Regions from separate parts of the Stenotrophomonas sp. STEN035 genome, predicted to be linked through region 2. Evidence: riboswitches for the same ligand, from Rfam matches in the RefSeq annotation. Region 2 holds a riboswitch; the other holds the start of a gene.
What was found. Region 2 has a riboswitch for cobalamin ahead of ACVOLL_RS14790 (ribonucleoside-diphosphate reductase subunit alpha). Riboswitches for the same ligand answer to the same signal wherever they lie in the genome.
Positions count from the first base shown of each region.

Region 1 (3,710 bases), on a different contig from region 2:
TCATCTTCGTCCACCAGCCGATGCAACTGCTCTTCAACGCGCGCCTGGAACTGCTGCCAGGACTCGCCATTGGGCGGCACCACATCGTGCGGTTCGCTATAGAAGCCGGCCAATTGCTCGGCGGGCAGTTCGTCGAAATGCAGCCCATCCCAATCGCCGAAGTCGAGCTCGGCCCAGTCCGGATGGATCTCGCAGAACTGGTTGCTGCCAGCCACCAGCGCATGCGCGGTATCCAGCGCGCGCCGGCGCGGTGAAGCAATCACCCGGCTCCAGCCGATGCCGGCATGGCAGCGGTACAGCGCGTCCATCGCGCCTTCGATCAAAGGCGGATCGGTACGCCCGTCGAGGTGACCGGCACGTCCGGTGGAGGCGTGTCGCAGCAGATCAAGAATCATCGGCCGCCACCGCGATCAGCAACGGCGGCTTCGGCAAACGTTGCCATGCTGTTGTGCAGGGCGCAGGCCATGCGTACCAGCGGCAACGCCAGCGCGGCACCGGAGCCTTCGCCCAGGCGCAGGTCCAACGACAGCAACGGCTGTGCCTGCAATGCCTCCAACAGGCGGATATGACCGCGCTCGGCCGACTGGTGCGAGAACAGCAGCCACGGCCGCAGGCTTGGATTGATGCGGACTGCCGCCAACGCCGCAGCAGAGACGATGAAACCATCCACCAACACGGGAATGCGTCGCTGTGCAGCGGCAATCATCGCCGCGCTGATCGCTGCAATCTCCAATCCACCTACGCGTTGCAATGCTTCGTACGCGGGCGACTCGGCCGTGTTGATCGCATCACCATGCAGGCTCAGCGCGCGTGCAATCAGATTCTTCTTCTGCACCATGCGCACTGCATCCAGGCCGGTGCCGGCGCCTACCAACTCATCCAGCGGCAACGGGCCAAGCACGGCAGCAACCGCACTGGCAGCGGTGGTGTTGCCGATGCCCATCTCACCGAACACCAGCAGATCGGCACCGTCGGCGCAGGCGGCTTCCACCGCGCGGCGACCGGCGTCAAACGCTGCATCCAGATCAGCGGCCGACATCGCCGCTGCAGTACTGAAGTCAGCGGTGCCATGCAGCGTCTTGGCACTGACCACACCAGCAATGGCCGTGGTGGCGCGGCTGCCAACGTCCCATACGTGCAGTGGCAGACCCAGCTCGCGCGCCAGCACCGCAATGGCAGCACCACCGCTGGCGAAGTTGTGCAGCATCTGCACCGTCACTTCCGCCGGGTAAGCCGACACGCCCTGCGCAGTCACGCCGTGATCGCCAGCGAACACCACCACCGGCACACGTTGTGCCACCGGCTGATCTACGCCTTGCAGCGCAGCCAGTTCAACGGCCAATGTCTCCAAACGACCCAAGGCGCCTTCCGGCTTGGTCAGCTGGCGCTGGCGCAGCAGGGCGCGCTGCCGGTATTCCTGCGAAGGCTGGCCGCAGGCCTGCCCGTACCATGTTTCTGTCACGACACTTCCGATACTGCGTTTGCAGCGCGCATTCTAGCCATTCAGCAACAATGCTGCGCATGAGGTGCTTCGGCCACCAAGGCTCAAACCCAACGCATGCAACACGCAGCCCAGGTAAGCGCAGCTCACTCGGGCATTGAGATTGCAGCTTTGATGCAGGCCGCAGCGGCATGCACTTCGCGGGTGCGCCAGCGCTTGTCCGGGCTACGTTGAACCGTGGTTGCAGACACTGCGCCGTGGTGGCCGTTGCCGCCCATTCCGGCAACGCTGCCAGCAATGGCATAGAATGCGCGCACTTTCAGGTGACCGCCCGGCATTGCTGGTCGGTTGAAACGGGAAGCCGGTGCCGCGCACTGCTGGAACTCCAGCATGTCGCCATTCCGGCACTGCCCCCGCAACGGTAAGCAGGACAAGTCCAGACATGGCGCCACTGTGCACAGCACGGGAAGGCGTCTGGACGGAAGCGGCCCACGCCGCCTCGCCTGCGAGTCCGGAGACCGGCCCGAAAGCTGACTGGTTGCGATGCGGAGGGCATGGCGGCGGCTGTAGCGCCGTGTGCGCCGCCTCCGTCTTCTCCCTCTTCTGGCAGCCTCCCCAATCCGCCTGCGCGGGAGCGTGCAGGCCCAGGAGCTTCCATGAAACTGTCTTACCACACCCTTTCGCTCGCCCTTGCCCTGGCATTGCCGGGCGTTGCCGCCGCGCAGAACGCACCGACCGAGCTGGACGACGTCACCGTCACCGCGACCCGCACCCCGGTCTCCATCGAGAACAGCGTGGTACCGGTGCAGGTCATCGACCGTGCGCAGATCGACCACAGCCAGGCCAACTCGCTGCAGGACCTGCTGCGCGGCCGTGCCGGCCTGGACTTCGCCAACCAGGGCGGCAACGGCAAGATCACCTCGCTGTTCCTGCGCGGCAGTAATTCCAACCAGGTGTTGGTGCTGGTGGACGGCGTGCGCGTGGCCTCGGCCACCAGCGGCATGGCCGCCCTGCAGGACCTGCCGGTTGACCAGATCGAGCGGATTGAAATCGTGCGTGGCCCGCGTTCGAGCCTGTACGGCTCCGAGGCCATCGGTGGCGTGATCCAGATCTTCACCCGCAACGCTGGCAAGGGCCTGCAGCAGAACCTGGCGATCACCGCCGGCAGCAACAACCTGCGCCAGGTCAGCGCCGGCTTCAGCAACCGCGGTGAGCGCGGCTGGATCTCGGCCCAGGGCGGTTACCAGAAGACCGACGGCATCAACGCCTGCCGCGGCACCGCCGCTGGCTGGGGCGCCGGCTGCTACGCCGATGAGCCCGACCGCGATGGCTACCGCAACACCTCCATCAACGTGCGCGGCGGCTACGCCCTGACCGACACGCTGAGCCTGGAAGGCCATGTGCTCAACGCCGACAGCTTCAACGAATACGACGGCAGCATCTTCGGCGGCAACGAAGCCGACAACCGCCAGCAGGTCTACGGTGCCAAGCTCGCCTGGGCTGCATCGGATAGCTTCCGTCTGAGCGCACAGGTTGGCCGCAACCGTGACGAAGCCGATAACTACTTCGCGAATGCCAACACCGGCACCCGCAGCTTCGCCAGCACTTTCGATACCCGCCGCGATACCGCCAGCGTGCAGGGCGACTTCAGCTTCGCCGAAGGCCAGCAGATCACCGCCGGCGCCGACTGGCAGAACGACAAGGTGACCAGCTCCACCGCCTTCGACATCGACCAGCGCGACAACCTGGGCGTGTTTGCCGAGTACCAGGGCCAGTTCGGCGCACACTCGCTGCAGGCCAGCGTGCGCAATGACGACAACGAGCAGTTCGGCAACCACACCACCGGTAGCCTGGGTTATGGCTTTGCCTTCGGTAATGGCTTCCGCCTGACCGCCAGCGCCGGCACCGGCTTCAAGGCACCGACCTTCAACGACCTGTACTACCCGGGCTTCAGCAACCCGAACCTGAAGCCGGAAGAATCCAAGAGCCTGAACCTGGGCATCGCGCAGTACGCCGACAACTGGAACTGGACCTTCAACGCCTACGAAACCCGCGTCGACCAGCTGATCGGCTACGACAGCAACTTCGACCTGGTCAACGTCGCCGAAGCCCGCATCCGCGGCGCCGAGCTAACCGGCTACCTGTCGCTGGCCGGTTTCGACATCAACGCCCAGGCCAGCTTCACCGACCCGCGCGACCACACCTCCGGCGCCGCCACCTACGACAACCTGCTGGCCCGCCGCGCACGCACCAGCGGCCGTCTGGACGT
Region 1 covers NZ_JBRRDY010000051.1:14,585-18,294, reverse strand. The annotation lists gene ACVOLL_RS19335 (histidine phosphatase family protein) at 1-395, opposite strand, end outside; gene cobT (nicotinate-nucleotide--dimethylbenzimidazole phosphoribosyltransferase) at 392-1,462, opposite strand; gene ACVOLL_RS19325 (hypothetical protein) at 1,588-1,758, opposite strand; cobalamin riboswitch at 1,746-1,982, shown strand; gene btuB (TonB-dependent vitamin B12 receptor) at 2,098-3,710, shown strand, end outside.
Region 1: it holds a riboswitch for cobalamin, as region 2 does, so the genes downstream of both, btuB (TonB-dependent vitamin B12 receptor) here and ACVOLL_RS14790 (ribonucleoside-diphosphate reductase subunit alpha) in region 2, are expected to answer to the same signal.

Region 2 (3,710 bases):
TGGCGATCTTGGTGGCCGGACGCGAACGCAGGTAATACGTGGTCTTGATGCCCTGCTTCCAGGCGTACATGTACATGGACGACATCGCGCCGATGTTCGGGCTTTCCATGAACAGGTTGAGTGAGGCCGACTGGTCGATATAGGCACCGCGTGCGGCGGCCATGTCGATCAGCGAACGCATCGGCAGTTCCCATGCGGTGCGGTAGATGTGACGCAGGGTTTCCGGGATCTGCGGCAGGCTCTGGATGGAACCGTCGGCCAGCTTGATCGCATCGCGCACTTCCGGCGTCCACAGGCCGAGCTGCTTCAGCTCGGCAACCAGGTGGCGGTTGATCTGCAGGAAGTCGCCCGACAGGGTCTCGCGCTTGAACAGGTTGGACACCTGCGGCTCGACGCACTCGTAGCAACCGGCGATCGAGGCGATGGTCGCGGTCGGCGCGATCGCGATGATCAGCGAGTTGCGCAGGCCGTGCTGCTTGATGCGCTCACGCAGTGCGTCCCAACGCTCGACGTCGTCCGGCACCACGTTCCAGGCGTCGAACTGCAGCTCGCCGTGGGCAGCGCGGGTATCGTTGAACGAGGGGTGCTTGCCACGTTCCTGGGCCAGTTCACAGGACACTTCCAGCGCGTGGAAATAGATGGCCTCGGCAATCTTGGTCGACAGCGCGCGTGCTTCGGCGGAGTCGAAGGCCATGCGCTTGCGGAAGAACACGTCCTGCAGGCCCATGCAGCCCAGGCCAACCGGGCGCCAGCGCAGGTTGCCGCGACGTGCGGTCTCGATCGGGTAGAAGTTCAGGTCGATGACGCGGTCGAGCTGGCGCACGGCCAGGCGCACGGTCTCGGCCAGCTTCTCGAAATCGAAATCGCCATGCGCGTCGAGGTGGTTGCCGAGGTTGATCGAGCCCAGGTTGCAGACTGCGGTCTCGTCGTTGGAGGTGATCTCCAGGATCTCGGTGCACAGGTTGGACAGGTGGATCACGTTGCCGGCGCGCAGGGTCTGGTTGCTGGCCAGGTTGCACTTGTCCTTGAACGTCATCCAGCCGTTGCCGGTCTCGGCCAGGGTGCGCATCATCCGCGAGTACAGCTTGCGTGCCGACACGGTCTTGCGTGCCTTGCCCTGGGTTTCGGCCTGCACATAAGCCTGCTCGAAGGCCGGGCCGAACAGATCGGTCAGCTCCGGCACCACGCGCGGATCGAACAGCGACCATTCCTGGTCGGCCTCGACGCGCTGCATGAACAGGTCCGGCACCCAGTTGGCCAGGTTGAGGTTGTGGGTACGGCGCGAGTCATCACCGGCGTTGTCGCGCAGTTCGAGGAAGTCCTCGATGTCAGCATGCCAGGTTTCCAGGTAGACGCAGGCCGCGCCCTTGCGCTTGCCGCCCTGGTTGACCGCAGCCACCGAGGAATCCAGCGTCTTCAGCCACGGCACGATGCCGTTGGAGTGGCCGTTGGTGGACTTGATCAGCGAGCCGCGCGAACGCACGCGGGTATAGCTGACACCGATGCCGCCACTGAACTTGGACAGCTGGGCGATGTCGGCATAGCGGTCGTAGATGGATTCCAGCGAATCCTGCGGCGAGTCCAGCAGGAAGCACGAGGACAGCTGCTCGTGGCTGGTGCCGGCGTTGAACAGGGTCGGGCTGGACGGCAGGTAGTCCAGGCTGCCCAGCCGCTGGTACAGCGCCAGTGCTTCGGGCACGTCCTCGCTCAGCGCGCTGGCGATGCGCAGGAAGAACTGCTGCGGGGTCTCGATGACCTTGCGCGAATGCGGATGCCGCAGCAGGTAGCGGTCATACATGGTGCGCAGGCCGAAGTAATCGAAGTTCAGGTCGTAGGCCGGATCGATCGCGTCGTTGAGCTTGCGTGCATTGACCTGCACGAAGTTGAGCAGGCGGTCGTTGATCAGGCCGACTTCGTGGCCACGGCCGACCGACTGCGAGAACGCATGGATTTCCTGGCCGGAGACTTCCTTGCCGATGAAGTTGGCCAGCAGGCGCGCGGCCAGGCGGCCGTACTCGGGCTCTTCGCCGATCAGCAGGGCGGCGGTACGGATCGACAGCTCGTCCAGTTCCTGGGTGCTGGCGCCGTTGTACAGGCCGGAGATGGTGCGCGTGGCCACCCGCATCGGGTCCACCGCATGCAGGCCTTCGCAGCAGCGCTGGATGGCGCGGACAATCTTGTTGAGGTCTACCGGCTCGGTGCTGCCATTGCGCTTGGTCACGCTCATGGCGGTGGCGGTCGGCGGCGGGGTCAGTTCAAAACCGGCTTCAGCCGGAGCGACGTCAGTATGAGTGGCAGTCACGACGATGGTGTCCTTGCAAACGTTATGCACGCAGCTCCTGCCCGCGCAGGAAGCAGAGCCGGTACGGGGCAGCGAGCATGGAAGGACGGCGTCGCAGCAGCCGCGACAGCGCACGACCAAAAGTCGGCAGCAGCCACGGCACCACGTCACCAGCCGTCTTCCCCTCGAAGACACCGCAGCCGGCACCACGCGGTGTGCATCGCGTGGCTGTCGGCAGGTCTTCGGACTCATGGGCAGGAAGGCGGGGGCCTTCTCCTACTCCGCCGCTTCCCAAGGCCTGTGCCTCAGTGCTGTTGGCGGGGTCGTTCCCAATTACCGCTGCGGGGCAGTGCCGGACTAGCCTTGAAGGCATCACCAGCTTCCCTATTAATCCGACGGAAAACTCCGCCAGAACCGACGGAGCACAAGATAGTGGGGGTGTATGACAGGGTCAACACCAAATCTAGTATTTCTTTGCCAAGCCTTGCGGCACAAGGCTTGGACTGGCTGGCGCCCGGGCCGGACACTGCAACCTGCTGGAACGGAGTGCGCAGTCAAGCCTTTTGCAGAGTTTTTTTGTAGGGAAACAACCTGTCTTGATAACGTAAATTTCTGATGAAATTTTCGGGTATGACTTCCGGCCGACGCAGCCCTTGCCGCGAGCGGCCAAGCTGGTCGCAACCTCCCGCCACGAGCTCGCCGCCATGCGCCTGCTGCCCATCGCCACTTCGCTGGCCCTGCTGCTGCCGCTGGCCGCCCACGCCGCTACGGTAAAGGCGCCGGAACTGTCGGCCGACCAATGCGGGGTATCTACCGACTACAACGTGCTGGTCGACGGCGGCGGCATCTGGTTGCGTCGCGATACGCTGCCGATGCGCGAGATCGTGTTCCACGACGGCCAGTTGAGCATCGATAACCGCATGCAGACGGTATCGCCTGCCGATGCACAGCGTCTGCGTGCACTGGAGAACGGCGTGCGCCAGCTGATGCCGGCGGTGACCGGCATCGCCACCGAGTCGGTAGGCATCAGCTTCGATACGTTGGACTCGGTTTACGAAGGTCTCACCGGCAACGCCAACTCCCGCAAAGTGCGCAAGTTGCGCAAGGAGGCCGAACGCTTTGTCGAACAGACCATCGGCCGCGGCCGCTGGGACCAGGACCTGTTCAATGAAGGCTTCGAAGCACGGGTACAGGATGCCGCCGAGAGCCTGAGCGGCTCCATCGCCCGCAGCATGCTGTGGGCGGTATTCACCGGCGGCGAGGACAAGCTGGATGCGCGCGCAGACAAACTCGACGCCGAACTGGAGCAACGCCTGGAAGGACGCGCTGCCGCCCTGGAGCAGCACGCGCGGTCGTTGTGCACGCAGGTGCAGGCTTTGGATCGGCTGCAGTCGGCGCTGGAGTTCCGCCTCGATGGCCAACCACTGCA
Region 2 covers NZ_JBRRDY010000028.1:182-3,891, reverse strand. The annotation lists gene ACVOLL_RS14790 (ribonucleoside-diphosphate reductase subunit alpha) at 1-2,227, opposite strand, end outside; cobalamin riboswitch at 2,499-2,715, opposite strand; gene ACVOLL_RS14785 (DUF2884 family protein) at 2,986-3,710, shown strand, end outside.